DNA from 4 places in the Brenneria sp. L3-3C-1 genome. Region 2 is predicted to be linked to each of the others. Evidence: predicted binding sites of a transcription regulator. Region 2 holds the regulator's gene; each other region holds the start of a gene.
The links. The regulator PurR, encoded in region 2, represses purine synthesis genes. The targets are predictions, from matches to a motif close to CANGCAAACGTTTGCNTG.
Positions count from the first base shown of each region.

Region 1: the regulator PurR is predicted to act here: its motif matches at 6,991-7,008, upstream of purT (formate-dependent phosphoribosylglycinamide formyltransferase).
Region 3: the regulator PurR is predicted to act here: its motif matches at 5,299-5,316, upstream of pyrD (quinone-dependent dihydroorotate dehydrogenase).
Region 4: the regulator PurR is predicted to act here: its motif matches at 6,421-6,438, upstream of gcvT (glycine cleavage system aminomethyltransferase GcvT).

Region 1 is NZ_JAEMHF010000001.1:427,982-435,972, reverse strand. Features, by position in the region: gene JG725_RS01940 (YebW family protein) at 1-104, shown strand, start outside; gene JG725_RS01935 (extensin family protein) at 127-822, opposite strand; gene JG725_RS01930 (malate/lactate/ureidoglycolate dehydrogenase) at 933-1,994, opposite strand; gene JG725_RS01925 (YebY family protein) at 2,788-3,144, opposite strand; gene ftnA (non-heme ferritin) at 3,479-3,994, opposite strand; gene JG725_RS01915 (DNA polymerase III subunit theta) at 4,325-4,555, shown strand; gene JG725_RS01910 (S9 family peptidase) at 4,851-6,887, opposite strand; gene purT (formate-dependent phosphoribosylglycinamide formyltransferase) at 7,051-7,991, shown strand, end outside.
Region 2 is NZ_JAEMHF010000001.1:851,535-859,525, forward strand. Features, by position in the region: gene JG725_RS03900 (C40 family peptidase) at 324-1,154, shown strand; gene JG725_RS03905 (YnhF family membrane protein) at 1,281-1,370, opposite strand; gene purR (HTH-type transcriptional repressor PurR) at 1,760-2,791, shown strand; gene cfa (cyclopropane fatty acyl phospholipid synthase) at 3,134-4,294, shown strand; gene JG725_RS03920 (riboflavin synthase subunit alpha) at 4,389-5,024, opposite strand; gene JG725_RS03925 (MATE family efflux transporter) at 5,332-6,702, shown strand; tRNA gene JG725_RS03930 (tRNA-Val) at 6,902-6,978, shown strand; gene JG725_RS03935 (TetR/AcrR family transcriptional regulator) at 7,069-7,695, opposite strand; gene JG725_RS03940 (hypothetical protein) at 7,920-7,991, shown strand, end outside.
Region 3 is NZ_JAEMHF010000001.1:379,920-387,910, reverse strand. Features, by position in the region: gene JG725_RS01710 (ABC transporter ATP-binding protein) at 1-123, opposite strand, end outside; gene rlmKL (bifunctional 23S rRNA (guanine(2069)-N(7))-methyltransferase RlmK/23S rRNA (guanine(2445)-N(2))-methyltransferase RlmL) at 129-2,246, opposite strand; gene JG725_RS01700 (YcbX family protein) at 2,344-3,447, shown strand; gene JG725_RS01695 (cell division protein ZapC) at 3,461-4,030, opposite strand; gene pyrD (quinone-dependent dihydroorotate dehydrogenase) at 4,215-5,225, opposite strand; gene pepN (aminopeptidase N) at 5,416-7,991, opposite strand, start outside.
Region 4 is NZ_JAEMHF010000005.1:130,731-138,721, reverse strand. Features, by position in the region: gene JG725_RS12360 (HD family hydrolase) at 1-287, shown strand, start outside; gene JG725_RS12355 (YopT-type cysteine protease domain-containing protein) at 398-1,525, opposite strand; gene gcvP (aminomethyl-transferring glycine dehydrogenase) at 1,829-4,699, opposite strand; gene gcvH (glycine cleavage system protein GcvH) at 4,823-5,215, opposite strand; gene gcvT (glycine cleavage system aminomethyltransferase GcvT) at 5,260-6,378, opposite strand; gene JG725_RS12335 (carboxylesterase) at 6,726-7,991, opposite strand, start outside.

The sequences.
Region 1 (7,991 bases), 420 kb from region 2:
TCAAGGCCATGGATGAGCAACGATTACGTCACGCCGGGTGCTATCCTATCGAAGAATTTATCGATGGTTTTTGGCTGCCCGCTCAGGAATACGCGGACTTTTAACCCGTGCCTGCCCGATACTCAGTTAGCGACACACGCCAAAACCGCGCATCCCCAGATGAAAATGATTGGCATGGGCCGCGTTGTATTCCGGCCCCAGCGAATTGCCAAAAAAACCACAGCTTTGCTCAAACGTGGTTCGCAGATAATCGCCGGTTTCATCCGTCGCTTTCCACTGATTCAACACGCTGATGCGTCGCCCGTCCGCTAGCCGGAAACCGGCTATATCCCAGGCATCCGCCGTGGCGTGTTCGCTTAGCCGGCCTTCGGGACGATGATAGATATTACGACACGCATAGCTGCCGAGATGATCAATGCGCGACAGCGCGGCGCCAAGCCGCTGCGCCTGCGGTATCGCCGATTGCGTGACGAACATCGTGCTGCTGAGCGCCAGCGGGCAACTGGCTAAAAAGCTTGAACCGAGCGTCACGTCGCCAAAACGCTGAACGCGAACAGGAGAAGATAACGGGCATTGCCCGTCAATATCGCCTGGCAAAGAGAACGTAATGCGGCCCTGATCCTGCGCCTGCCTTAATACCGCCAGACAGGCAGCGGGATCGTCCGCCAACTGCTTTAGTTTGATACGGGTAATGAACGTTGGCGGATCGTCGACAGACAACGGCGAGAACGGATCGTAACCGGGCGGAAGGTGCCGTTGGAGTACCGGAAAAAAAGCAATCAACGCCCCTAAAACAACCAGGCACACCAGCAACTTCCACATTTACCCTGTCTCCTCGGTTATCGCGCACCCTTAAACAATACTAGGTTATCGGCGTAAGGGCGTAAAAAACGCGCCTGTTCGGAAACATGGCGGCAACAACGTCACCGGTTTTATAAAGTAAAATCCTCAGCGGACATGCCCAGCGAAACGCCGGCTTCAACGATCTTTTGCCACTCCTGATCGGAAATGACAATCCCGTCGGCCTGCCGCCGCGCGCGGGTTTTTATCTCTGGTTCACCGGCAATCAGAATCGGCTGTTCAGGATCCGGCGCTGTTGAAGAGCGGACATAGTCCAGCATCGCATCATATTCTGTCTGCAACCACGCCATTGACACCATACTGGCCGGGTCAATCACAATAGTGGTCATGTTATTTACGATCGCCCCCCGGCGTGGATTTTCCGGCTGGATCGTCCCACCGCCGGACAACAATCCCGCCAGCAGTTCGGCGGCAATAATCAGTCCACCGCCTTTGTGCCGGGCGATAGGCTTCAATGCGCCGTGTTTTTCCCCTTCCCACATCACCCGCGGGTCGTTGGTGGAGATGCCGTTGGCGTCAAGCATAACCTCTTCATCAAACTTTTTTCCCGCCAGATAGGCTACCCGGGTTTTCCCCAGCGCGACGATGCTGGTGGCGAAATCGAGTACGAAAGCGGCATTGTTTTCACTCCCTGGAAAAGCGATACAAATCGGATTAGTGCCAAACCGCGCTTCGCTGCCGCACCAGGGGGCGACGATCGGGTCGAGGTCATTCACATTAACAAAATGAATCGACACCAGCCCCGCTTTGGCCGCCATTTCGCCATAAGTGCCGATACGGCCCAAATGACAGGTTGACGAAAGCGTCATCAAACATACGCCGGTGGTCTTCACCCGCTCGATCGCCGCCTGCATGGCCTCTTTACCGGTGCGCTGACCAAATCCGCGCTCACCGCTAAACTGCAACACCGCGCCGCCGTCGCGGATTTTACGGGCCGGGGTGTTCGGATGCATTACCCCATCCGCAATAAAACTTACATAATGCGGCAACATCCCCACACCGTGACTGTCATGCCCTTTCAGGTTGGCCGCCACTAAATGTTCGGCCACACAAGCGGCCTCCTGTTCTTCACAGCCCACTTTTTGCAATAGCGCCTGTGCAATACCCGTTAAGCGACTTTCTGAAATCTGCATCTGTTTCCCTTCGCATTTTGCTAACGAATTAAGTTATCTAGCTCTACTTATCCTACTGCTGAATTTATCAGCATGAAAACCTTTAAAATACGCCATCCGCCCGGTGCTTGATCGATAGAACACCACGGATGGATGAATCGATCGCTACAACCGATCGATAACGCAGAATTGATCTGTATAAACGTTTATAAAATACACAAATCCAATGTCATGATAATGCTGAAACTCAAACAATAACGATGACATCAGGGAAAGCAAAGCCCATCCTCTGTAGGTGGGCTTTTTTTATATCGAGCGGTGGCCGGGAGCTCATTGATGAGATCCGCCAACCGTTCATGCGATAGGAAATCTTGCCTGGCGACGCGAAGGGAAGGAGAAAGGGAAAGAGTTTGTCCGGAAGTTACGCGGTCACAAATCAGCCAAAATGACGGACACGTGGGTGGATGCGCGAGGAAAAGAATACACTTATCTGTAAAAGACCGAATATCGATTTTCGGGGGGAATTTCGGGATTTTTCGGGATCTCAAAAATAAAATCATTAAATATCAATAATTTAAAAAAAGACCGAATACGATTCCTGTATTCGGTCTAGGGAAATGGCTCTTGGAAGAGAGCCGTGCGCTAAAAGTTGGCATTTATACAAGCTGAACTAGCCTTGTCACCTAAGCGTAGCCAACTCCCTTGCATTTTCCAGTTTCCCTCTCATTGTGATTATCACAAATGGAACGTATTTCACACTTTATAGTAACCATTAGTAATTATTTAATTAACATTTACTCAAAAATCAACCGCATTATGGTTTACTGATGGGATCGCAAAGTTGTTCGGCACGTTCAATAAAAGGCTGTAAACTTTTTTTCTGTCCGGGATTGGCGGGATCATCCAACCAGATGGCATCAATCGGCTGCGCGTTGACCAAGCCGGCTTTCATTTGTGCGGTCGCGATGTCATTGAGCGGATACTGCATCAGGGTGCCCGTGTGTAAGGCATACAGTGCATTGCCAGGGCGGCAAATAAGTTGAACCTCTTCCCGCGTAAATGCCCACTTCTCTCCGTACTGTAGACGGCTTATATTCGCCAGTTTTGCGGCGGCAACGGCATTAACGGACAGTGAAGCGAAAACGAGAGATAACAGCAATTTCTTCATCATAATGCTCCTGAACATGACTATTCAGACGATCATGCCCCATCGCGGTCGCGTAATGATCTGAATCAGAAAGACAGTTTTATAGCATATAAAACATAAGGTTACTATATGGATGCCGGCAGCGATCATAACGATAGCGGCGGATAAAGTCGAGCGGCAAAGTCAGCATCATTCAGGATGTGGATGTGCAAAACAGAGGTAAGATAAGCGATGAGCCCTAGCGGAAGAAGGTTGGGAAAGGAATATCAGAGATTTGAAACCGGTTCAGCGTGTCGCAAGAGCGGGACAATGCGCCCATTCAACCGGGGCGCACCGTGTTTCCGTCAGCCGACAGGACTCAGGCTGATTCGCCACCCGCGACATTCGCCGCCATTTTTTTCAGATCCTGGTCGATAAAGAACAGGCCGCCTTCACTGGTGTTAACCAGCGCCAGCTTATCAAGGATAGATCGGAACAGTTTTTCTTCTTCATGCTGTTCAGCCACGTACCATTGCAGGAAATTAAATGTTGAATAATCCTGCAAAGCCATTGCGGCATGGGCCAGTTCGTTGATTTTTCCAGTAATCAGTTGCTCATGTTCATAGGTCAGTTTGAATACGTCAGCCAGCGACGCAAACTCGACCGGCGGCGCGGCGATGGTGCCTAATACGGGCATGCTGCCGGTATCGTCCAAATAGTTGAACAGGCGCTGCATATGCTCCATCTCTTCCTGAGAGTGTGTCTTCAGAAAAGCGGAAGCGCCTTCAAAGCCTTTGTCGCCGCACCAGGCGCTCATCTGTAGATACAAATTCGCAGAATAAAATTCCAGGTTAAGCTGCTCGTTCAATTTTTGAATCATTTCTTTTTTTAACATCGTCGTCCCTTATATCTCTGGCAGGTAAATTAATTCGAAATTATTATGCCTTGAATAAATAAAATAAAAAACATCTTATTAACTAAATTAACAATAAATATTTATATCCTTATAAATCAATATATTATTATTTTGCGTTATTGATATTAATTTTCATTTCCAATAAATAATTCGTATTATGAGTGATAATCATTTTTATTATCAAAGAGCAAATTAAATATAAATTTAACTTATTTTTGTCATCGGCAGACATTACCGCGGCTTGCCATTTTACCGCCTCTGCTTTACCTTGACGCGCAAAGTGTCGTCGATAAGCAGGAGAAATCCCACATGAGATATAATCTGGCAGACCTTTCCAAAGAAGAGATGGACAAGGTGAATGTGGATCTGGCGGCGTCAGGTGTTGCCTTTAAAGAGCGTTATAACATGCCAGTGATCCCTGAAGCCGTGGAGCGGGAACAGCCGGAACATCTGCGTAATTATTTCCGTGAGCGCGTTGCCGTCTATCGTCAGCTGTCTTTGCAGTTTTCACGTCTGCCCTATGAGCCTAAATCCAAGTAACCGCTGCCGCCTATCACGCCGGACATACTTCGTATTGATAAAAAATACTTTCTCCTTGCATGTGGGGCCAAACAGGCAGCTAATGGATTAGCAAGCCACCCTTTTACCAAGCGAGGTCAGAAATGAGTAAAGGAATGGACAGCAAAAAGAACAGCAAGAAGAAACCCTTGAAAACCGCAGCGGAAAAACGCGCGGATAAAAAGGACAAGAAGGCTAATCCGCAAGCGGATGCCATCACTTAAAAACATCAATGCTGATCGGTAAACCCGCTTTCAGCGGGTTTACTCTCACTAACTCAGTCGCTTTCAAGAACCATCAGCAGAAACGCATATTCCAACGCAATATCCTCATAATGCTTAAAGCGCCCCGACTTTCCGCCGTGCCCGGCGTCCATATCGGTATACAACAGTAAAAGGCGTTGATCCGTTTTCATTTCCCGCAGCTTTGCCACCCATTTCGCCGGCTCCCAATACTGGACTTGCGAATCGTGCAACCCGGTGGTAACCAGCAGGTGCGGATAAGCCTGCTCCGTTACCCCATCATAGGGACTGTATTGTTTGATGTAGTCATAGTACTGGCGATCGTTCGGATCGCCCCACTCGTCGTATTCGCCGGTAGTCAGAGGGATAGACTCATCCAACATGGTGGTCAGAACATCAACAAACGGAACCTGCGCGACGACGCCTTTAAATAAATCCGGCGCAAAATTCACCACCGCGCCCATCAGTAATCCGCCGGCGCTGCCCCCCATTGCGAACATTTTCCGGCGATCGCCATAGCCTTTTTCAGCTAATGCGTTTGATACATCAATAAAGTCGGTAAACGAATGCATTTTGTTCAGCAACCGGCCGTCGTCATACCACTGTTGCCCGAGTTCGCCGCCCCCTCGAATATGGGTCAGAGCAAAGACGAATCCTCTGTCCAGCAGGCTTAATCGACTGACGCTGAAATCCGGATCCATACTGCTGCCGTAGGCGCCATAACCATATACCAGTATGGGATTCCGACCGGGCTTGAAATGCTTGCGGTGATAGACCAGAGAGACGGGAACCTCTACGCCGTCCCGGGCGGTGATCCACAGGCGCTCGCTGCAATAATCATCCGCAGTAAAATTTTTTACTTCGGCCTGCTTGAGTAACTGTTGCTGCCCGGTGTCCATATTCAGTTCATAAAGCGAACTCGGAGTGGTCATGGATGCGTATCCATAGCGCAGCAACGAGGTTTCCGGCGAGGGATTATAAGATAACCAGGTTACGTAGCTTGCATCATTGAAGGTAATATTTTTCTCCGCCTGCGTTTGCCAGTGAATTTGCCGCAGGCTGGTTAATCCCCGCTCTCTTTCCTCGACCACCAGCCAATCGCGAAACAGCTCGAAACTTTCAAGAACTCGCTGCTCCCGCGGAGCGATAAGCGTTTCCAGGTTGCTTTCTCCCCGATCCGGCGTGCAATACAGGCCGAAATTTTTCCCTTCCCGGTTGGAACGCAGATAAAACATGCCCCGATAGTGGTCTACGCCATACTCATGCTCTTTGCGACGCGGGATGAAGACCTGCGGCGCCGCATCGTCGCGGGTCGCATCGATCAGCAAAACTTCCGTGGTAGTCGTGCTGCTGAGGTAAATAGTGATGTAACGCTCTGAGGTTGTCTTACCCAAACTGACGTAATACGTATCATCCTGCTCTTCATAAACCAGTTCATCGGACGATGGATGGCTTCCCAGCCGATGGCGATAGACCTGATAAGGTAATAAGGTTTGCGGATGTTTGCGGACATAATAAAGAACGGCGGAGTCTGCCGACCATTCCGCCCCTGAAGAAACCTTTTCAATCACGTCGGGCAGCCAGGCGTCGCTGTTCAGATCGCGAAAACGAATATCGTACTGACGGCGGGACAGAAAATCCTCCGCCAATGCCAATACCTGATTATCGGGGCTGACGGCCAACGCGCCCAGACTGTAGAACTCATGATTTTCCGCTCGCTGATTCCCATCAAGCATCGTCTGCCATTTATCCGTCTCGCTCTCCGGCTGGCGCAGATAAATAGGATACTCTTTACCCGGCTCATAACGACTCTGATAACGGTAACCGTTTTTAACATAGGGAACCGACATATCCTCCGACGGTATCCGGTTAACCATTTCATCATACAGCGACTGCTTCAGCGCGTCGTAAGGCGCCATCACCTCGCGACTATACTGGTTCTCCTGCTGAAGATAGGCCAGCACGTCAGGATCTGTGCGCCGGTCGTCACGCAGCCAATAGTAGTTATCAATACGGGTGTCATTGTGAATGGTCAACGGATGGGGTCTTTTTGCTGCTTGCGGTACGGTCATGTCGTTCAGATCCTTGGTTTGGGAATAAAAAGAGTGGCACGATTCTCCGTGGATGCCAAGTAACGCCGGCTTTCCCTTTCGTCACATCATTACCTCAGATGCGTACGCAAACGTTTTCGTTTATACTGCGGCCATTTTTCACAACCAGATCAGGTATCACGTTATGTTAACGATTGGAACTGCCCTGCGTCCCGATGCCACACGCGTCATGCTGCTGGGCTCCGGTGAGTTAGGCAAAGAAGTGGCGATTGAGTGTCAGCGGTTGGGAATCGAAGTTATCGCGGTCGATCGCTATGCCGATGCGCCAGCCATGCAGGTTGCTCATCGAAGCCATGTCATTAACATGCTGGACGGCGAAGCATTAAAAGCGCTGGTTGAAGCCGAGCATCCTGATTATATCGTGCCAGAGATCGAAGCTATCGCCACCGATATGCTGGTTAAGCTGGAACAACAGGGGCATCACGTGGTTCCCTGCGCCCAGGCCACGCGTTTAACGATGAACCGTGAAGGTATTCGCCGTCTGGCGGCCGAAACGCTGTCCATACCGACGTCAAGCTACCGCTTTGCGGACAGCGAAATAAGCTTTCATCAGGCCGTGGCTGACATTGGTTACCCTTGTATCGTTAAACCCGTCATGAGTTCATCAGGTAAAGGGCAAAGTTTGATTCGGGAACCCGGGCAGTTGGATAAAGCCTGGCAGTATGCTCAGCAAGGCGGCCGCGCGGGCGGCGGACGGGTTATCGTTGAGGGATTGGTCAATTTTGATTTCGAAATTACCCTGCTGACCATCCATGCGGTGGATGGTATCCATTTTTGCGCGCCAATCGGTCATCGTCAGCAAGACGGCGATTATCAGGAATCCTGGCAACCACAGCAGATGAGCCCGTTGGCGCAGGCGCGCGCGCAAGAAATCGCCGGCGACGTGGTGAAAGCGCTGGGCGGCTACGGGCTGTTTGGGGTTGAACTGTTTGTCTGCGGCGACGAGGTTATTTTCAGCGAAGTCTCGCCACGCCCGCATGATACCGGCATGGTGACGATGATTTCTCAGGATCTGTCAGAATTCGCCCTGCACGTGCGCGCGTTTCTGGGGTTGCCGATCGGCGC
Region 2 (7,991 bases):
CCTATAGGATGGCTAACGTCATGTTCATTAACCATAAGCGCTATCAGATGTGCCATTACAGCGCCATCCACTCAATGATATTGTACCGAGAGCGGCCGCCACAAAAAAACGCTATTTTTTGTAGGGATATATTTTCCCCTAGCGTACACCGCTGTTGATAAATTCACGGCAGAAAACGATGATAAATCCACCGAAAAACCATCATTAACTTTTTTTCACTATTCTGTATACACAAAGTGGTCATTCCCACTTTTTTATACGGCCGTTTTCGGGAATACTGTTCCGCTTGAACGATTTAAGGATTAAATTCGGCCATTTTCATGATGCGCGTGTTTATTGCTATTTTTATATTATTTTTCAGTAATTTACTCCCGAGCATAGCTCAGGCGACGCCGCATACGCCAAAATCATCGTCACCAAAAACCAGCGTAGGCGCCGTACCTGATGACAATCATAAAAAAAACAAACACCCCGGAAACAGCCGCAAAGCGAATACGCCGCATCCTGAGATCAATAAAGTTAAAACCGTCCGCACGACGCAGCATAAACCGCAGCAAATCGCATCAAGAACAAAGAACAACACCCCGGCGTTAATTAAGACCGGCCTCAAAAAGTCGCAGACGAAAAACGGGGTAAGACTTTCCTCGTCGAACGCCAGAGTAAAACACGGCCTTAAAAACACCGATCTAAAAAACCGGAAAAGCGAAGAGAAAGGATTGGCATTAAGCGCCGCGCATAAAAAACGCTATCAACAAGCCAAATTAACGGCGATGAACAAGCTGATGAGCCAGGTGGGAAAACCTTATCGCTGGGGCGGATCATCGCCTTTTACCGGTTTTGACTGTAGTGGTTTGGTTTATTACGCCTACAAAGACGTGGTTAAAATCCCCATCCCCCGCACGGCGAATGAAATGTATCATTTACGCGATGCGGCGCCGATTCAGAAAAGCGAATTGGAAAGCGGCGATTTGGTTTTCTTCCGCATCAACAATCGCGGCGTCGCCGATCATGTCGGGGTTTATCTGGGCAACGGGAAATTCATTCAGTCGCCGCGTACCGGCTCGGATATTCGCATTAGTAAACTGAGTGAGGATTACTGGCAGGATCATTATGTCGGCGCACGGCGCGTCGTCACTCCTCAGACCATGCGCTGACGCTGGCTCAGAGAGGGCACAACAAGCTAAACTGCGAGGCAGAAAGAATTCAGGCATGTTTTCACACCGTAAAACATGCCTGAGTAAATAGTGATAGCGTTAAACGGCGGAACGCCCCAACGCCAATTAATTCAGTACCGCGACAAAACTAAAGACAATGATCATCGCCAGCGCACCAACGGTGGTCAGCAACGACATCTTCAGGTCAGTATCCATAGGTGTCTCCTTTGCGCACACAAGTTATCGGAAGAAAGTATTGACCATCTTTGGAAGCTCAGCCCCAACCTCGGGTAAAAAACCGCTTAATGACGATAGCGATTCTTCCATAGTTTGAAAGAAAAATCTTATACCTATGTATCAATAATAGTATAAATTACCGCTTCCACTTTGGTGGCAAATCGGACAAAATCCGCTGTTTAACGACGCGCCGCGTAGTATTCGAAAAATAGTGGTCGAAAAACGTCAACCTTGCCCCTTCAGGTATAACATTCGGCATTCTCCTTCTGAAATCCTGTTTTTTCACTAAGAAAGAGAACGATAAACGCAGGCAAACGATTAACAATATACTTACGACTGTAATAAGTGCGTTCAGGAGTTATTTTTACATGGCAACGATCAAAGATGTGGCGAAACGCGCCGGCGTTTCTACCACAACCGTATCACACGTGATTAATAAAACACGTTTCGTCGCCGAAGAGACCAAGGCTGCCGTACGCGCAGCCATTAAAGAATTACACTATTCGCCCAGCGCCGTCGCCCGCAGTCTTAAAGTTAATCACACTAAATCCATTGGTTTGCTGGCGACGTCAAGTGAAGCTCCCTATTTTGCGGAAATCATAGAAGCCGTTGAAAACAGTTGCTATGCCAAAGGCTATACGCTGATTTTATGTAATTCGCATAACGAGCTTGATAAACAACGCGCCTATCTTTCCATGCTGGCGCAAAAACGCGTCGATGGCTTGCTGGTCATGTGTGCGGAATATCCACCCGAATTGCTCGCCATGCTGGAAAACTATCGCAGCATTCCGATGGTGGTTATGGATTGGGGTCAGGCGCACAGCGATTTTACCGATACCATTATCGATAACGCCTTTGAGGGCGGTTATATGGCGGGCCGTTACCTTATCGAGCGCGGTCATCGGGACATCGGCGCCATCCCCGGCATTCAAGAGCGAAATACCGGCAGCGGGCGCTATCTTGGTTTTTTAAAAGCGTTGAACGACGCCGATATTCAGATTCATGATGAATGGATCGTTCAGGGCGATTTCGAGCCGGAATCCGGCTATAAGGCGATGCACCAAATTCTGGCGCAGAAACACCGGCCGACGGCGGTGTTCTGCGGCGGGGATATTATGGCGATGGGAGCGATCTGCGCCGCCGATGAACTGGGGCTGCGCGTTCCTCAGGATATTTCGGTGATTGGCTACGACAATATCCGCCATGCCCGCTTTTTTACCCCGGCGCTGACCACCATTCATCAGCCCAAAGAACGGCTGGGGCAATCCGCTTTTTCCATGTTGCTGGACCGTATCACCAGCAAGCGTGAAGATGCCCAGGTTATCGAAGTACACCCTACCCTGATTGAGCGCCGTTCCGTTGCCGACGGTCCCTTTCGCGACTATCGACGTTACTCCTGATAACAGACGAATTTCTTATATCACGCGGCAAGATGCTTGATACCAACAACTGCTTCAGTCAATTTATACTTGTACCCCGACTGAAGCAGTCATAAACTATTTATGATTTTTTGTGACAACAATTCTATTTATCACTATCTTTTAGTGTTAAGCGCATAGGGAATGTGCGTTTTTATCTTAAGGATAAGTGCCCCTACGTATTTGCGTACCGGCTTTTCTCTTCAATTTCCTCTGACGATTCAGAGAGTAGACGATGGGCGATCCCCACCGATACCGAGAATAGGTAAAAATTGTCTATGTTTTCCTTGCGGTTTCATCATGAAAGCAAGGTAGGGAGAAGTTATGAGTTCATCATGTATAGAAGATGTGGCGGAGCTTGACCGCCATAACACATCCTGGTTCCAAATTGTGCGGGAAATGCTGGCTATCGCTGATATCAAAATCAACGGTTCCCGCCCTTTCGATATCAAAGTTAAAAATCCTGATTTTTTTAAGCGCGTATTGCGTGAAGGATCATTGGGATTGGGTGAAAGCTATATGGATGGCTGGTGGGAGTGCGAGAGACTAGACATATTTTTTCATCGCGTATTACGCGCCGGATTGGATGAAAAAATCCCCCACCATCTCAAAGATATCTTGCGCATCGCTGCCGCACGGCTGATAAATTTACAATCCAAAAAGCGCGCCTGGATAGTCGGCAAAGAGCACTATGATTTAGGCAACGACTTATTTTCGCTGATGCTGGATCCCGCGATGCAGTACTCATGCGGCTACTGGAAACAGGCGTCCACGCTGGAGCAGGCTCAGCAAGACAAGCTGGCGATGATCTGCGAAAAGCTGCAACTCAAACCAGGAATGAAACTGTTGGATATCGGCTGTGGCTGGGGCGGATTGGCGGAATTTGCCGCTCGCCGGTATGGCGTCTCGGTCTGCGGCGTCACCATTTCCAAAGAACAGCAGAAGCTGGCGCAGGAGCGCTGCAAAGATCTGGATGTCACCATTTTGCTACAGGATTATCGCGATCTGAATCTGCAATTTGATCGGGTCGTCTCTGTCGGGATGTTTGAACATGTCGGGCCGAGAAACTACGACACCTATTTCCGTGTCGTCAGAAAAAATCTTAAAGCAGACGGATTATTTTTACTGCACACCATAGGCGCCAAAAAAACCAACGCCGAAGTCGATCCCTGGATTAATAAATACATTTTCCCTAACGGCTGCGTACCTTCAGTACAACATATCGCGCACGCCAGCGAACCTTATATGGTGATGGAAGACTGGCATAACTTTGGCGCCGATTATGATCGCACCCTGATGGCATGGCACGAGCGTTTCCAACAATCCTGGCCTGAGCTTTCCGAGCGCTACTCCGCACGGTTCCGTCGCATGTTCGGCTACTATCTCAATGCCTGCGCCGGCGCATTTCGCGCCCGTAACATTCAGCTTTGGCAAGTGCTGTTCAGCATTGACGGTATCGAAGGCGGCGTGCGCGTTCCACGCTGAACGGATTTTGACAAGGCCGTACGGGAACCTTTTCCGAACGGCTTGCTTTTGCTAGCCAAACGCTTAACGCCGCGCCAGCGTTTTTTTCGTCAGCCTACTCTTCCGACGTAACCGGAGCCGGCTGCCGGTTGGCTAATACCCGTTCAACCGTATCGACGACCGCTTGTGTTTGCGGGTCGATTTCAATATTCACCCGATGCCCCAGGCGCTTTTGTCCCAGCGTGGTGCGGTTCAGCGTCTCAGGAATCAAATGCACGCAGAAACGGCTGCGGGTGACTTCCCCAATCGTTAGACTGATGCCGTCAATCCCGATAAAACCTTTGTGCAGCACATACTTCATCAGTGATTCGTCAGCCAGCCGGAACCAAATCTGGTGATTATTTTCCGACACCAGAATTTTCACCACCTCTGCGGTACAGATGATATGACCGGACATCACGTGTCCACCGATCTCATCACCATATTTTGCCGCCCGCTCAACGTTTACCCGATCGCCTTCGGCGATCTCTCCCAGATTGGTCAGCCGGAGCGTTTCTTTCATTAAATCAAAACTGACGCGATCGCCTTTCACTGAGGTCACCGTCAGGCAGCAGCCATTATTAGCGACGGAAGCGCCGGGAACCAGTCCCGACAATAATTCGGGCGGCAGTTGAATAACATGGGTACGAAAATTTGATTTTTCATCAATGGACACCACCGGCGCGGTGCCTTGAACAATACCGGTAAACATACGGCTTGCCTCTTAAAAACGATGTAAATGAAATAGGTGCTAAACGATACCGATAGCACGCTCATTGCCGATTGCTATAAATGACTGTTATGCAGTGTGCCCCAGATTAAGTTGAAAACCAAACCCATTACCGAAATCGGCGAGTATGTTAATCGGCCAGTCGCCTTCGGTTAATTTATTCTCCGGCAAGCTGGTTTCCGGCCGACAAGTCGTTACAATACCAGCCTCGTCTCGGGCTGAGACAGAATTGTATTTATCCACGATTAATTATTCCGCTATCCGGTTCGTCAATTCAAGGAAGGTGTTTGTGCAGAAGTATCGGTCAGAAGCGCGTAATTTATTGGCGCTCGCGGTTCCTGTCATTATTGCGCAAGTATCTCAGACATCCATGGGGGTGGTCGATACCATTATGGCCGGCGCCTACAGCGCCACGGATATGGCCGCCGTCGCCGTCGGAACGTCCATCTGGCTGCCCGCCATTCTTTTCGGGCATGGATTATTGCTGGCGCTGACGCCGGTCGTCGCGCAGTTGAATGGGGCCGGCCGTCGGGAGCGCATCGCGCATCAGGTTCAACAATCTTTCTTTCTGGCGCTGCTCGCCTCGCTTCTCATCATGCTGGCGCTGTATCAGGGCGAATACGTCATCAACCTGATGAATGACGGATCGCCGGAACTGGCGAAAAAAGCGATTGGCTATCTGCATGCGCTGCTGTGGGGGGTGCCGGGCTATCTGTTCTATCAGGTTTTGCGCTGCCAGTGCGAGGGATTGTCGAAAACCAAACCGGGGATGGTCATTGGTTTTATCGGACTTTTAATCAATATTCCCATTAACTATGTATTTATCCACGGTAAATTCGGTCTGCCGGAACTGGGCGGGGTTGGCTGCGGCGTGGCAACCGCAACCGTTTACTGGATCATGCTGTTGCTGCTGTTAGGCTACACCAAACGTGTAGCCTGGTTGCGCGATATTAAATTGCCGCGTCGATTCAGGCCCGACTGGCACACGCTGAAGCGCCTGTTTACTCTCGGCCTGCCTATTGCGCTGGCGCTGCTGTTTGAAGTTACCCTCTTTGCCGTGGTGGCGCTGTTGGTGCTTCCGTTGGGGGTGGTGGATGTCGCGGGCCACCAGATCGCGCTGAACTTCAGTTCACTGATGTTCGTGCTTCCCCTTTCCATCGGCGTCGCCACCACCATTCGCGTCGGTCACCGGCTGGGGGAAGGCGCCGTCGAACTCGCCCGCATCGCCGCCTATACCGGTCTGATGACCGGCGTGCTGTTTGCGCTCTGCACGGCGATTTTCACCACCTTGTTACGTGAGCCTATCGCTCTGCTTTACAATCAGGATCCGGCCGTGGTAGCGATGGCATCCCACTTAATGTTACTGGCCGCCGTCTATCAAATCTCCGACGCAGTACAGGTTATCGGCAGCGGGGTGTTGCGCGGTTACAAAGACACCCGCTCGATCTTTTACATCACCTTCACGGCCTATTGGGTACTGGGGCTGCCCAGCGGCTATCTGCTGGCGCTAACGGACCATATCGTTCCCCGCATGGGCCCCGCGGGTTTCTGGTGCGGATTTATTATTGGCTTAACCGCCGCCGCGATCATGATGATGACCCGGATCCGCTGGCTTCAGCGCCAGCCAGCGGCGCTGATTTTAGCGCGGGCGGCCCGTTAACCCCGGTTTCAGCCGCGACGAACGCGGCTCTTTGCGCCATAAATGATGGAAAAACCAGCGGAATGAATACAAGTGCAGCAGCCGCGCCGTCCGAGGGAACAAAATTGCATTTTTCCCCTTGCCAGCCGCAGTATAGCCCGCTAATATTCGTCCCGCTGTCAGGCTGACAGCCTGATTTTCAAAGAATTTATCCTCAAATGCGTTCTTAGCTCAGTTGGTTAGAGCACCACCTTGACATGGTGGGGGTCGATGGTTCGAGTCCATTAGAACGCACCATTTTTTGTTCCGCAGACATCCCCTAATGACCATAGATCGTTAAATAAATTACGCCCCTACTTGCCATACCCCTTTCCGGCAACGGCGCAATCATGCGCGCGCGACGGCGAATCGGCCGAGAAAAGTATCTACTGCCAGCCGTACCCACCGGTCCAGTTGCTCGACGGAGGGCCGCGACCCCGGATGCAGCAACCCCTCCAACTGCCCTTCCGTACGCACCATGCCGATGAATAACGACGCTGCGGTCTCGGCGCCGATGGCGTGGATGTCGATATCGCCGGCCCGCGAGGCTTCGCTTAAGCACTCCGCCACCATCGATGTGACCACTTTGGGGCCAGCCAGATAGAAATGCCTCCCGGCCTGGGGAAAACGCGGGGCCTCCGCGACAACCACCCGGAACAACGCCACGCCAGTATCAGACAGCACGATATCCAGATAGGCTCTGCCGATATCCGTCAGTGTTTTATTAAGATCGTTTGGGGCCGGTTGTATCGCCCTGACGGTCGCCGCCATCGACGCACACTGGCACTCGATCATCGCCATGAACATGGCTTCTTTACTGGGAAAGCAGGCGTACAGCGTTTTTTTGGAGACGCCGGCTTCGCGCTGGATCATATCCGTGGTCGCAGCGCTGAAGCCATGGGTCAGGAACACCGATGCCGCGGCGCGCAAGATGACGGGCGTCTTGTCGCGATGGGGATAAGCAGATTCGCACACAGGGAGCTCCAGGGGCACAGTAAACTTCAGGTTTTGGCAAGTATACCTGCCGGTATCCATTCATAAAACCCATTGATGATATCAATATTAGCCAATTGACGGCGCTTGTCTTGAACTGTAGGATACCGACCGGTTTCCACACATCAAGTATTTCGTAATATCCCCTTTCTTTTTGACGTTTAAATGAAGAGACCAGTCAGTACCGTCTCGGTTTGAGGAATTAAATGAATCGTCCTGCTCGATACACACCGTTGTATCAAGGCCCCCCTGCGTTGGTTGCTCGATTACGGGCAGAG
Region 3 (7,991 bases), 470 kb from region 2:
GCCCGCGCCATTGCGGCCGACCAGACAAACGCGTTCGTTTTCTTCGATATGAAGTTCGGTGTTATCCAACAGGGGGGCGTCGCTGAATGACAGCCATGCGCCCGATACGCTGATTAATGACATTGCTATTACTTTTCCTCGCCGGCATGCTTTAGCAGCCAGCAGTTATGAATCTGACGGTTGCGGGCAAAATCCTGTGATTGGGTACGGGCGGTGATCTCGTGCGCCGCCAGACCTAACGCAGCCAATCCCGGCATATCCATCTGGAATCCGCGTTTGTTGTTGGAGAACATGATCGTTCCTCCGCGACGCAGCAGCCGTTTAAGATCTTTCATTAACGCCAGATGATCGCGCTGTACGTCAAAGGTGTCTTCCATGCGTTTGGAATTGGAAAACGTCGGCGGATCGATAAAAATAACGTCGAACTGTTCATTCGTTTCACGCAGCCACGACAGGCAATCGGCATGGATCAGGCGATGTTGCCGCCCGGTCAGGCCATTGACCCGCAGGTTTTTCTCCGCCCATTCCAGATAGGTTCGCGACATATCCACAGTGGTGGTGCTACGCGCGCCGCCCAACCCGGCATGCACGCTGGCCGTGCCGGTATAGGCGAACAAGTTGAGAAAATCTTTGCCCCGGCTCATCTCACCGAGCATTTTACGGGCGATGCGGTGATCGAGGAACAAGCCGGTATCCAGATAGTCCGTCAGATTGACCCACAGCTTGGCGTTATACTCTTCCACCAGCAAAAATTCGCCCTTTTGCGCCAATTTTTCATATTGGCTTTTCCCCTTCTGACGCTCACGGGTCTTCAGGATCAGACGATTCGACGGCAGTTCCAGCACGCTTAGCGTGGCGTTGATCACATCAAACAGACGCTGGCGGGCTTTCTGCGCATCAATGGTTTTAGGCGGCGCGTACTCCTGCACCACCACCCAACTGCCGTAACGATCGACGGCGACATTGTATTCGGGCAGATCGGCGTCATACAGGCGGTAACACTCAATGCCCTGCTGTTGCGCCCATTTTTCCAGCTTACGCAGATTTTTACGCAGCCGGTTGGCGAAATCCTCGGCGATCTGCCCCGCGCCTGCGCCCTGACTTTCCGCCAGTTGATAATTTTTCTGCACACAGTCCAGCGGGCCGTTTTTGGCCTTGAACTGGCGTTCAGCGCGCAGTTGCAGACAGCTGAGCAATTCCGGAGAGGCGCTGAATAACGACAGTTGCCAGCCGCCGAAATCGCTTTTCATCTTGCGACCCAACATATTGTGCAGCGCGATCAGCGCCGGTTCGCTTTCCAGGCGCTCCCCGTACGGCGGGTTACTGACGACCGTGCCTTTCGGCCCTGCGGGTAACGGATTCTGAAGCTGTACGGCGTCTTTGACGCTGAAGGTAATTAAATCAGCCACGCCCGCCCGACGGGCATTGGCCCGGGCAATGTCGATCACCCGGCGATCGTTATCCGAACCAAAGAAACGCGAAGTGGTTTCCTGTAATCCCTGCCGGGCGCGCCGCTGCGCTTCGGTGGTGATTTCATGCCATAACTCGGCATTATGCTGCAACCAGGCGCTGAATCCCCAGTGGGTACGATGCAAACCGGGCGCGCGATCGGCGGCAATCATCGCCGCTTCGATCAATAACGTGCCGGAGCCACACATCGGATCAACCAGCGGGGTGCCCTTTTGCCAGCCGGAGCGCAAGACAATGGCGGCCGCCAGATTTTCTTTCAACGGCGCCAGCCCCGCCAAATCGCGATAGCCGCGCTGATGCAAACCCTCGCCGCTAAGATCCAGCGCCACGCTTGCCGTGTCGCGCTGTAAAAAAACATTGATGCGGATATCCGGCTGCTGTTTAGCCACATCAGGTCGTTGACCGGTCTTACGGGTAAAGCTGTCCACAATCGCATCTTTTACTTTTAACGCGCCATACTGACTATTGCGGATATCGTCATTGGTGCCGGTAAAATGCACCGCAAAGGTTTTGTCGACGCTGAAAATCGTCGACCAGTCAATCGCCTGTACGCCGAGATACAAATCCAGATCGCTATGCACCTTAAATTCATTCAGCGGCAGCAGAATACGTGATGCCAGACGACTCCACAGCAGACTCTGATAAAGCAGGCGGTTATCACCCTGAAAATGCACCCCGCCCTGCACCACGGCACAGGCCTGCGCGCCCAGCGCTTCCAGCTCACTTTTTAACAGTTCTTCCAGACCACGGGCCGTGCTGGCAAACAGAGCATTCATATCGTCGATATCACCAATAAAGAAAATTGAGCCGCATTATAGCTAATCCGTGACGCTTGTCATAAAGTTGCCGTTTTACTTCAGCAAGGATCAATCAGTGCTCGGCGTAACGCGGCTTTATATTCATCCGGTAAAATCCATGCGCGGCTTGCAGTTGTCCCATGCCTTGGCGTCCCCAGGCGGTTTGGCGCACGATCGTACTTTCATGGTAACCGAGCCCGACGGAACCTTTATCACCGCTCGCCAGTATCCGCAGATGGTGCGGTTTACCCCGGCCCTGCTGGCGGATGGCGTGTTTATTTCCGCCCCCGACGGGCAAACCGCCAGCGTTCGCTTTACTGATTTCATCAACACGCCGCAGCCCACGGAGGTCTGGGGCAATCACTTTACCTCACTCATCGCCCCTGATTCCGTTAACCAGTGGCTGAGCCGCTATTTTCAACGTCCGGTGCAATTGCGTTGGGTCGGCAACGCGCCGTCGCGGCGCGTCAAGCGTCGCCCCGACGTTCCACTCTCTTTTGCCGACGGTTATCCGTTTTTACTGATCAACGACGCCTCTTTCCAGGCGCTGCGTCAGCGCTGTCCGGCAGGCATCAGACTGGAGCAGTTCCGCCCGAATCTGGTGGTCGCCGGCGCGGCGGCGTTTGCGGAAGATAGCTGGCAAACCCTTCGCATCGGCGAGGTCATTTTCGATGTGGTCAAGCCTTGCAGCCGCTGTGTTCTGACCACCGTCAGCATTGAACGCGGCATAAAACACCCGACCGCGGAACCGCTGGCAACCTTGCAATCGTTCCGCACCGCGGAAAATGGCGACGTCGATTTCGGGCAAAATCTGATCGCCAGGAATTCCGGTATTATTCGAGTCGGCGATGCGTTGGAGGTGCTGGCCGTCAAACCGCCTCGTCACTATGGTTCAGGGCCAGTCGTGGAGAACGTTCCCGCGCCGGAGAAAGAACAACAAACCGTAACGATTGAGTATCAGGGCAAACGTCTGATGGGAAATAATCAGCAAATCCTGCTGGAACAGCTGGAACAACAAGGCATGCGCGTTCCCTATTCCTGTCGGGCCGGCGTATGCGGCTGTTGTAAGCTGACGTTAATCAGCGGCACGGTCTCAGCGCTCAAGAAAAGCGCAATCGGAGAAAATGGCGCGATCCTCGCCTGTAGCTGCATTCCGCAAAGCGATATCCGCCTGCAATAGCAGATGCCAGAGGTTAAACGACCTTGGCGAACAGATAAGACGATGGCGTCTGTTCAGGTTCACTCTGGATGGCAACCGGCAATAATCGGTCATGCATGATTTTTATCGCATCCCCCAGCACCATCATTTTGGCGTTCAGTATTAGCTGTTCCTGCGCCAGCAGACACAGGCTGGCTTTATCGCCGGCTTCGGCGATCAGAAAACACGCGGTATCATTGTTTTCGGTCAATTGAACCTGAACGATATCGCCCGCCTGCGGCGCGGGTACAGTCGCGACATGCTGCTGCACGAAATGCCAGCTTTTGGGCATCAGCGGTTTAAGAAAACGACTGGCGACCAGCGCATTCAAAATTAGCTCACCCTGAAGGTCGCGACTCAATGCCATCTTTTGGCACTTTTCGTTATAGGTAAAAAATAAAGCCGCGTCTTCAACACAAAATGCGCTTTCATTAAACGCATCCGGGGTTAACATTTTAGACGGGAAACGCGAACGGAATAACATGCCATTGGCGAGATCCAGCATCACCCGATCGTGTTCGGTATCAAAATACCAGCGCCAGTTATCGTCAGGTTTTAACTTCATATTATTTACCCTTCGCCTTTTGTTGCATCTATTATAGGAAATGGCTGATTGCAAAACCATGTAATAAAAAACTATGCAATAAAAAAACCGGCAGGTGTTGATAGTTTATTTATGCAAACGAGTAAAATATAGACTAGCCGGGGGAATAAATAAACCCCCGGAGATAAATGAAAGACAGAAATGATTAAATATGCGTAACAATATCTTTAATCAGGCCGGGTCCCCGGAAAATAAAGCCTGAATATATCTGAATCAATGTCGCGCCCGCATCCAGTTTTTCACGCGCGGCAACCAAAGAATCAATGCCGCCTACGCCGATAATCGGCAATCGTCCGGCTAATTCCTGCGATAACCGCCGGACAATTTCCGTGCTATGCAGCTGTAAAGGACGACCGCTTAATCCTCCGGTCTGACCGCAGTGATTTAATCCCTGGATCAATTTTCTGTCGAGCGTGGTATTGGTGGCAATCACGCCGTCAATGTTATGACGAACCAGGCTGTCGGCTATTTGGATCAATTCCTCTTCAGAAAGATCCGGCGCGATCTTTACCGCCACCGGAACATATTTTTGATATTTCTCACTTAACTCGGTCTGCTTATTTTTTATCGATAGTAAAAGATCGTCCAGCGCCTCGCCATATTGCAGCGTGCGCAATCCCGGCGTATTGGGCGAAGAGATATTTATCGCAATATAGCCGGCGTGAGGATAGATCTTATCCATGCAGATCAGATAATCCTCTTTACCTTGTTCTACCGGGGTATCTTTATTTTTACCGATATTGATCCCCAACACGCCGCCAAATTGTGATTTTTTGACATTCTCGACCAGATAATCGACGCCTTTATTATTAAAGCCCATCCGATTAATTAATCCTTCGGCTTCAACAATGCGGAACAATCTCGGCTTATCGTTCCCGGGTTGCGGACGCGGCGTGACCGTTCCCACTTCAATAAAGCCAAACCCCATTGCGCCCAATGCGTCAATACAGTCGCCGTCTTTATCAAGCCCTGCGGCCAGGCCAAGTGGATTTTTAAATGACAATCCCATGCAGCTAACGGGTTTGGTCGGAACGGACTGACGGACGAGAAATTCAAAAGGGGTATGGGTAATGCGGCGTAATTGCTGGAAGGTCAACTCATGTGCTCGTTCTGGATCGAGCTGAAATAACGCTTTCTTGATAACGGGATAGAACATATCGTCTCCTGAGATCCCAATCGCGAATAAACAAAGTCGGAATACGGCGAGATGGTAGTTCCATCACAGCGGAAAGTAAAACGTTTGCGCAATTCCGTTGACTAGCCGCAAACCTGAAAGAGAGGTGAGATGCCCGATATCACGGGCATCTCACCACGGGGAAAAGACCAAATAAGGCGAGGAAAAAGCGTTAATCCTGCAACGCTTTGCCAATCTTCTCGAACAGATCGCCAGACAAATTCTCCAGCGTTTTCAACTGTTCCAGCGCCTGACGCATCAACCCCTGCCGTTTGGCGTCATAACGTTTTAAGCGGATCAACGGCTCAATTAACCGCGCGGCGACCTGCGGATTGCGGGTATTAAGATCGATAAGCACCTCGGTCAGGAAACGATAACCGCTGCCATCTTCCGCATGGAATGCGGAAGGATTAGCGGCGACGAACGCCCCAATCAGCGCCCGCAGACGATTCGGGTTGTTCGGGCTGAACGAGCGATGGCGCTGGAGTTCACGAACCCGCTCAAGCACATCCGCCGCCGGGCTGGTAGCCTGGATCGTAAACCATTTATCCATGACCAGGCCGTCCTGATGCCAGCGATCGTCAAAGCGGGCCAACAGCGCATCGCGTCCCGGTAACTGCGCGCTAACCGCAGCGGACAGCGCCGCCAGCGAGTCCGTCATGTTATCGGCCTGCTGGAACTGCGCGGTTACCAGGTTGTCGGCCTGAGCCTCATCGCCAAACGCCAGATAATACAGGCAAATATTCCGCAAGGCGCGTTTACCGATATCCGCGTGCTCAATGCGATATTGCGGCGTCTGATTGGCGCGATAAACCGCCAGCCATTCATCCGCCATCTCTTTTGCCATCGCGCGGATCAGGCCATCGCGCACCGCCGCGATCGCCACCGGATCGATGGTGTCGAACAGCTCGGCGATTTCATTCTCGCTTGGCAGCGTCAGGATCTGCGATGCCAGCATGGGATCCAGATTTTCATCCAGCAAAATAGCGCGGAAAGCATCAACTACATGCATCGGTAACGAAAGCGACTGCTGTTGCTGATAACGGGAAACATTCAGACGAATGTAATTGGCCAGCAAACTTTGCGCCGCATCCCAACGAGAAAACGCATTGCTGGCGTGACGCATCAGGAACGTCAGTTGCGCATCGCTCCAGGCATAATTCAGTTTTACCGGCGCGGAAAACTCACGTAATAAAGAAGGAACCGGCTGACAGGGAACCCGATCGAAAATAAAGGTTTGCTCTGCTTCGGTCACGTTCAATATGGAAGACAGCCGCTGACCGTTTCTTTGCAGCGGGATCGCCTGTCCCTTCTGGTCGTACAATTCAATATCCAGCGGGATATGCAGCGGCAGTTTGGCCTGCTTATCGGCCCCCACCGGCGTCATCTGGCTGACGCTCAATAAATATTGCTGCGTTTGCGGATCGTAATCGTCGCGCACCGTCAGCACCGGCGTACCCGACTGACTGTACCAGCGGCGGAACTGAGTGAGATCCACACCGGAAGCGTCTTCCATCGCCTGGACGAAATCATCGCAGGTCGCTGCGCTGCCATCATGACGCTCGAAGTAGAGACGCATCCCGGCCTGAAATTTCTCTTCCCCTAATAAAGTATGCATCATCCGGATCACTTCCGATCCTTTTTCGTACACCGTCAAGGTATAGAAATTGTTCATTTCTATCACCTGATCGGGACGAATAGGATGGGACATCGGGCCGGCGTCCTCGGCAAACTGCGCCCCGCGCATCACACGCACGTTATCAATACGATTAACCGCGCGGGAACCCAGGTCGGAACTGAACTCCTGATCGCGGAAAACCGTCAGCCCCTCTTTCAAACTCAGTTGGAACCAGTCACGGCAGGTGACGCGATTTCCGGTCCAGTTATGGAAATACTCGTGACCGATCACCGCTTCGATATTCAGATAATCTTTATCGGTTGCGGTTTCAGCCTTGGCGAGCACATATTTGGAGTTGAATACATTCAATCCTTTATTTTCCATCGCGCCCATATTGAAGAAGTCCACCGCCACAACCATATAGATGTCGAGGTCATACTCCAGCCCGAAACGGGTTTCATCCCACTTCATGGCATTCTTCAATGAGGCCATCGCCCAGCCGGCGCGATCCAGATTGCCGCGATCGACATACAGCTCAAGCGCCACATCCCGGCCGGATCGGGTGGTAAAGCGATCCTGTAAGACATCAAAATCCCCCGCCACCAGCGCAAACAGATAGCACGGTTTGGGGAACGGATCCTGCCATTCGATCCAATGGCGGCCGTCGGCGAGATCGCCTTGCGCAATCCGGTTACCGTTGGAAAGCAAATAGGGATAACGCGACTTGTCGGCAGTGATGCGCGTGGTGAATTTAGCCAGCACGTCCGGGCGATCGAGGTAATAGGTAATGTGACGGAAGCCTTCCGCCTCGCACTGGGTGCACAGCGCTTCGCCTGACTGGTATAACCCTTCCAGCGCGCTATTGGCCGCCGGATTGATTTCAGTTTCAATACTCAGCGTAAATTCAGCCGGTAACTGCGTCAGTGTCAGCCCGTTATCCTGTTGCTGATAATGCGGCCATGACGAGCCATCCACATGCAGGCTTACCAGCTTGAGGCCCTCGCCGTCCAGCTTCAGCGGCGCGCCCGGTTGACCTTGCAACACCACCTGACTCACTGCTTTTACATGGGTTTTCTCCGCATCCAGTTCAAAATCCAGCGCAATATCGGTAATGGTGTAATCCGGCGCTC
Region 4 (7,991 bases), on a different contig from region 2:
CGCGTATTTTCGGTTTGTTACCCGAACCGCAACGGCAGAAATTTCACGATCTGTGGCTGGAATATGAAGCGGGCGAAACCGCCAATGCCCGCTTTGCTCTGATGATCGACCGCATCATGCCGGTGCTGATGAATTTACACAATCAGGGTCAAAGCTGGGTGGAAAACGGCATTCGGCTGGATCAGGTATTAGGCCGCACCGAGTTTATCGCCGGCGTTCATCCCGAGCTGTGGCAACATCTGAAACAACATCTGGAAGCCGCGCAGGACAAAGGCTGGCTGCTTTAGTACCTAGGCTGCTAACACATCCGTACTGACTTCGGCCGTATCCGTTATCCGTCCCCAGCGCTCACGCAATCTTGTCGGACGCGCTGGAGAAATGGCCGAACGGCAGTAATCTAGGGGTGAACGGGAACCACCGTAACGTCGGGAATAGGAAAATTCATCGAGTTATCGCCAATAATAGCCCGCATCACGGTGGGTATTTCAGATCTTCTGACCCTGAATTCGCCGATATTAGGATCAAACAATGCGATCCTATTACCATGCGCATGCGTAGCGACCACATGTTTGCTGGCGGAACAGTCGTCTGGCCGATCCAACCAAATAAAATTTGAACTGCCTTGGCGACTCAGCGCTTCGGCAAGCTCGCTCATTGCGCTTTCTTCATCTTCTGTTATATCAATTACACGGTTATCGCCAGAGCCGGGATTGATGCCTATGGCTCTAATCGTTTGAAAAAACGGATCCTCAACGGCGTAGGAACTTTGATTGGCGGCATGGACTCTATCCGCATAATCCTGTTGCTGCGCAATCACATCAGGGGTGGCGTTATCAAGAAAATCCATCCGTGAAGACGCATCATTTGAGGGATGAGCGGCAATCTGTTTTAACCACTGCGCGCTATAGATAACGCAAGCGCCGGGATGCCCATCTTCTACACGATCCAGCGCTTCGCTCTGGTCAAAAGCCGCCGCTCGGTAAGATGACCAAGCCGCGCTCCCCCCAAAAGAATAGCTATTATGTTCATCGACCCGGGGCTGTGATGAACATAAGCCGCGTATTACAGCGAAAGTACCGAGCGTCATCGGCAGAATCGGCGCGCGCTTACCCTTCCCCTGCATGTCGTTCTGCGTTACGGCAAACCGTTCGGGAGAAAGACGATTATTCGGCTTAATGGTAAGTCGTTGTTTAACCAGGGCCTCGGCCTTCTCCGATCTCTCAGGTAGCGTTTTAATTTCATTCTGGATTGCCGATTTCAAAAGGCTGAGAGCCTGTTTCTCTATTTTTAGATCGCTCGCTACGTCTAATTTTTCCAGATATTTTTGCGCACGGGTTTTATCCGTAAACCGCTGTGCGGCAACATACGTTCGCGCTTCGTCCAATGTTCTTATCCCAATCTCTTTTTTCTCCGGCGCTTTACCCACTCTCTGGACGTAGGTGGAAAAGTCAGGCGCTTGTCGATTCCTTATTCCATTCACGCTATACGCTCCCTGTTTATTAATGCGAAAGATAAACGCGATCATTCATACGACCTATCAGCGACGAGGCAGGCGCTGACGCTCGCGTCATATTCAGGATGCGATGAAAAATCCGCGGACCAATCACATCATGGCGTTTTCAGGATAAAGCTCAGCGATCAGACCCAGACCATGAGTTAAGTGGTCTAAAACCCTTATACGGTTCCATCAATCTTTCCAATCATGGCGTATGACAACGGTTCAGAGCTACAGAGGCCCAGACTTGCAGAAAGTTTGAATAATGTTAATACGGCCAGTATGGCGATCGGCCCGCCGGATAACCGACGGGCCGATGCTCAGGGAAAAGGATTACTGATAATCCGCCAGCGGTACGCAGGAACAGAACAGATTGCGGTCGCCGTAGACATCATCGAGGCGTTTTACCGTCGGCCAGAATTTATTTTCGCTGCCCGCCGGAAACACCGCCAGCTCACGGCTGTAGGGATGCGACCACTCGCCGACCAGTTCCGCCTGCGTATGGGGAGCATTGACCAGCGGATTGTCCGCCAGCGGCCATTCGCCGCTCGCCACGCGATCGATTTCGGCCCGAATCGACAGCATGGCGTCAATAAACCGATCCAGCTCCGCCTGACTTTCTGATTCAGTCGGTTCCACCATCAAGGTGCCGGCCACCGGGAACGACATCGTAGGGGCATGGAAACCGTAGTCAATCAAACGCTTGGCGATATCCATTTCGCTGATGCCGCTGCGCTCTTTCAGCGGGCGAATATCCAGAATACATTCATGCGCGACGCGACCGCCCCGCCCGGTATACAGCACCGGATAAGCCGATTGCAGCCGTGCGGCAATATAGTTGGCATTCAGGATCGCCATCTGGCTTGCCTGCTTCAGCCCCTCCGCGCCCATCATGCGGATATACATCCAGCTAATCGGCAAAATGGAGGCGCTGCCGAACGGCGCGGCGGACACCGCCCCCTGCTCCGTCAACATCTCGTCGATTTTCACCACCTTGTGTCCCGGGACAAACGGCGCCAGATGCGCTTTCACGCCAATCGGCCCCATGCCCGGGCCGCCGCCGCCGTGCGGAATACAGAAGGTTTTATGCAAATTGAGATGGGAAACATCCGCGCCGATATACCCCGGCGTGGTGATCCCGACCTGCGCGTTCATGTTGGCGCCGTCCAGATACACCTGGCCGCCGAACTGATGCACGATCTGGCACACTTCACGGATGGTTTCTTCATATACCCCGTGAGTTGACGGATAAGTCACCATGATGCAGGCCAGGCGTTCTCCCGCCGACTGCGCTTTTTCCCGCAGATCGTGCAGATCGATATTGCCATGCTTGTCGCAGGCCACCACCACCACGCTCATTCCCGCCATCTGCGCCGACGCCGGGTTGGTGCCGTGCGCGGAACTGGGGATCAGGCAGATATCGCGGGCTTCGTTACGGCTTGCATGATAGCGGCGGATCGCCAGCAGTCCGGCGTACTCGCCCTGGGCGCCGGAGTTCGGCTGCATGCACACCGCATCATAACCGGTCAGTTGTACCAGCCAGCCGGCAAGCTGCTCGATCATCTGCCGATAGCCAAGCGCCTGCTCAGGCGGGCAGAACGGATGCAGTTCGGCAAATTCCGGCCAGGTAATCGGCAACATTTCAGCGGCGGCGTTGAGCTTCATGGTGCAGGAGCCCAGCGGGATCATCGCCTGATTGAGCGCCAGATCCTTGCGCTCCAGACGATGCAGATAGCGCATCATCTCGGTTTCGCTGTGATAGCGGTTGAACACCGGATGGGAAAGAATGGCGTCATCACGTTGCAACGCGGCGGGAATGGACGCGGCCTGCTGGTTGACCGCCGCATCCAGCGTATCGATATCCAGACCGTTGGCATAGCCCAGCAGTACCGTAAACAAGGTCAGTACGTCTTCCCGAGTGGTGGCCTCATCCAGCGTCACCCCGACCGCGCCGTCAAGATCGCCGCGAAGGTTGATGCCAAAGCTCAATGCCCGGCTCAGCACCGCGGCCTTGTCTTCCACCTCGACGGTTAACGTGTCAAACCACGCCTGATGGCGCAACGTCAACCCGCCCTGACGTAAGCCGAGCGCCAGAATATCCGTCAAACGGTGGATACGCCCGGCAATGCGTTTCAACCCTTCCGGGCCGTGGAACACCGCATACAGGCTGGCGATATTGGCCAATAGCACCTGTGAGGTACAGATATTGGAGTTGGCCTTTTCACGGCGGATATGCTGCTCGCGGGTTTGCATCGCCATACGCAGCGCGGTATTGCCCGCCGCATCGCGCGACACGCCGATAATCCGCCCCGGCATGGCGCGTTTGTGTTCGTCGCGACAGGCGAAGAACGCCGCATGCGGCCCGCCGTAGCCCATCGGCACCCCAAAGCGCTGCGCGGAGCCGAAGACGATATCCGCGCCCTGTTTGCCCGGCGCGGTCAACAGCACCAGCGCCATGATATCGGCGGCCACACAGCTTATGACCTTACGTTGTTTCAATTCGGCCATCAGCGCGCCGTAGTCATGCAGCTCACCGGTCGTTCCGGTCTGTTGCAACAGCACGCCGAATATGCTGTCGTCCGTCAGCGCGGCTTGCGCGTTGCCGACCACCACCTCAAAACCGAACGTCTGCGCCCGGGTGCGCACCACATCCAGCGTTTGCGGGTGAACATCCTCCGCGACCAGAAAACGATCGGCCTGTTTCAGCTTGCTGATGCGTTTCGCCATCGCCATCGCTTCGGCGGCGGCGGTTGCTTCATCCAGCAACGAGGCGGAGGCCAGTTCCAAACCGGTTAAGTCCTGCGTCACCTGCTGAAAATTGAGTAATGCTTCCAGACGTCCCTGAGAAACTTCCGGCTGATACGGCGTATAGGCCGTGTACCAACCCGGATTTTCCAGCACGTTGCGTAAAATCACCGGCGGCGTCAGCACCGCGCTATAGCCCATGCCGATGTAGCTTTTGTAGCGCTGATTATGGCTGGCAATGGCTTTCAACTCAGCCAACGCCTGATGTTCCGTCGTCGCTTCACCAACCGCCGGCGGGCCGGGTAACTGAATATCAGCCGGCACAATCTGCTGGATCAACGCATCGAGAGAATCCGCGCCGACCACCGACAGCATGTGCCGCTGCTGGCCGGCGGAGGGGCCGATATGACGTTCAACGAAAGCGCCGTTATGTTCAAGTTGACTGAGAGTCTGGGTCATTACGAAAATTTCCTGCATCAGACATTCTCCGCATAGCACAGGCTGCATAACGCAGTGACTGTCCGACACAGAGCGAGGAACAAAATAAAACGCCCCGGCTCAGCAGAGTCCAGGGCGCGGTCATTATTCGTCTTCTTCCAGCGTGGCCTGATATCCCTCGGCATCAAGCAGCTCATTCAAGTCGGATTCGTCGGACGAACGGATACGGAACAGCCAGCCATCGGTATAGGGCGCGCTGTTAACCAGTTCAGGGGCGTTTTCCAACTCTTCATTGACTTCGATAATTTCGCCGCTGATCGGCGCATAAATATCGGAAGCCGCCTTGACCGACTCGGCCACGGCGCAGTCATCGCCGGCGGAGACGATAGTGCCCACCTCCGGCAAATCGATAAACACCATGTCGCCCAATAATTCCTGCGCGTGTTCGGTAATACCCACGCTATAAATCCCGTCGCCTTCAAATAGCACCCACTCATGCGAAGCGGTATATTTTAACTCTGCTGGGACATCGCTCATTGCCACCTTCTCCTTTCACAATACGGTTAAAACCGAATGGGTCATTAATACTGAACAATAGGTTTTCCGGCACGAACAAAACCGGGTTTGGTGACATGCACGGGGAGTTCACGGTTGCGGATCTGGACGATCGCCTGTTCACCGATACCCGCCGGAACGCGCGCCAGCGCAATGCTCAGGCCAAGCGTAGGCGAAAACGATCCGCTGGTAATGACACCTTCCCGCATCACACCCTCGTTATCAGTAAAGCGTACCGGCAAATCATTGCGCAATACCCCTTTTTCCGTCATCACCAGCCCGACCAGTTGCTCAGTCCCCTTTTCACGCTGACGTTCCAGCGCTTCGCGGCCGATGAACTGGCGATCCTTCGGCTGCCAGGCGATGGTCCAGCCCATATTGGCGGCCAGCGGCGAAATGCCTTCACTCATATCCTGGCCGTAAAGATTCATCCCGGCTTCCAGCCGCAGCGTGTCGCGCGCGCCTAATCCACAGGGCTTGACGCCCACGGACAAAAGCTGTTGCCAGAAGCTCACCGCCTGTTCCTGCGGCAGTGCGATTTCATAGCCCGCTTCGCCAGTATAGCCAGTCGTGGCAATAAAAAGGTCATTGGCCTGCACGCCGAAAAATGGCTTCATAGCGGCAATCTGTTCAATCTGCGCCTCACTTAGCCGCTGATGTTCTTTCAGCAAAGAGCGTACCTTTTGCTGCGCGTTCGGCCCCTGAACGGCAATTAACGCCAGATCGTCACGCTCGCGGATGTCGATGGTGAAAGGCTCGGCGTGCCGGACGATCCAGGCCAGATCGTTGTCGCGGGTTGCCGAGTTGACCACCAGCCGGAAATAATCCTCCGCCATGAAATACACGATCAGATCGTCGATAACGCCGCCGGAGGCATTCAGCATACCGCTATAGAGCGCTTTGCCTGGCTGAGTGAGCTTTGCCACATCGTTCGCCAGCAGATAGCGCAGAAATTCGCGGGTTCGGGCGCCGTGTAAATCCACAATCGTCATATGAGACACATCGAACATGCCGGCATCACGACGAACAATGTGATGCTCATCAAGCTGGGAGCCATAATGCAGCGGCATCATCCAGCCGTGGAAATCAACCATCTTGGCACCGTCTGTCAGGTGCTGCTGATACAACGGGGTGTGCTTTGCCATTTTTTCCCTCGATTCGGAGCATTGCGTTCCGGCGATAACCACCACGCAAACGATTTCTTACTGGTGAACTTACCACCGAAGCACGGTTGAAACTATCCCTTCAGTCATAAGTTAAACTATATGGGAAACACCTCAACACCTGGGTTATGGCGCGATAAAAAACAGATTAATAAACCAATAAATTGGAAATAATCAATACAAACACAATAAAAACCGGATAAAAAATAAAATTATTGATATGAAAAATAGAACCATCCGTCACTTTAGACAGTTAAAAAAAACCATACCCATTACTAAAATTAATGCGAAAATTTCACCAAAATTAGATTATTTCAATCGAAACGCCGCTACTGCGGCATTTTCCCGTCGATACGCTGCATCAGATAAGGAAAAAACGGGTTGGACGATAAACGCAGCAGCGTATCCAGATCCACCACCAGCACCGAACGTTCCCCCCGCGCCGCGATCATGCCCAGCGGCAGGCCAAACTCGCTGGGATTCTGCGAAAAACGACCATACAGAGAATCCGTATCCGGGAAAGGCAAAGCGACGTGCGAGAGAGAGTAAACATCCTGCGGGTAGTCAATGCCCAACTCACGGGATTGCTCCTGTCCCGTCCCGGCTTTGACATCAAGCGCAATGGCATGGGCGCTGTCCGGCGCGGCATTGGTGATCACCGTAGTGTCATAATGGCGCGGCGGCGCCGGCAGCAACTGACTGAGCGCGCCATTTGCCGAATCTCGCAGCAACGGGCCAAAATTGATCGTGCGGTTCACGTCAAACAGCACCAGTTGGCTGCCGTTGGCGGGTAAGAGATTGTAAAACGATGAAATCACCGCCCGGGTGCTGACGGTAAAATCCATCACCGACTGAAACGTCAGCACCGGAGGCAAGTGTTCCAGCATATGGTTTTGCGCTTTACGGGTTAGCTGACGCTGCAACTCATGGGTCAACAGCCAGGACTGCCGGGCGCCGTTAACCGGAAACGAGTTATATTTGAAAGGGTTAAACTCCGGCAAAATGCTTAGCCACGCCGACTTGGCAAACGCCGGGAAGACCGCGGGCAACCCCGCCAGCCCGGCAAAGCGGGCGTAACGGGTGACGCCAATCATCGGCGAAATCAGTATCAGTTGGTCGGGGCGGGACAGCGTTGGATCGTCCAGCGTATCCAACGCATATTTCAACGCCAGCGCCCCACCGTTGGAGAACCCCACAAGATGCAGCGGTAATGCGCCCGCTGACGTATACGTAAGATGCCGGTTCGCTTCGCGCACCGCCAGACGGGTTGCCGCCAGCCAGTCCTGCCAGCGGACGTCCGTCAGAGCGCCGGGCACCGTACCGTGCGCCGGCAGACGAATGCCGACGACCACAAATCCGCGCTGGCGATAGCGCTCGGCAATATGCCGCAGGCTATAAGGAGAATCCGTCAGCCCATGCAACAGCACCACCGCGCCTTTTGGCGCGCCGTCCGGCATCAATTCATAAGAACGGTTCCAGTCATGCTGAAACCTGCCCGGATAAACCGGGCTGCCGGAAAAATAACGGTTAATCGGCCGTTGTTCATCGTCATCCAGTTCCTGAGTCACATGCTGATTGATTTGCTGGAAAAGCGT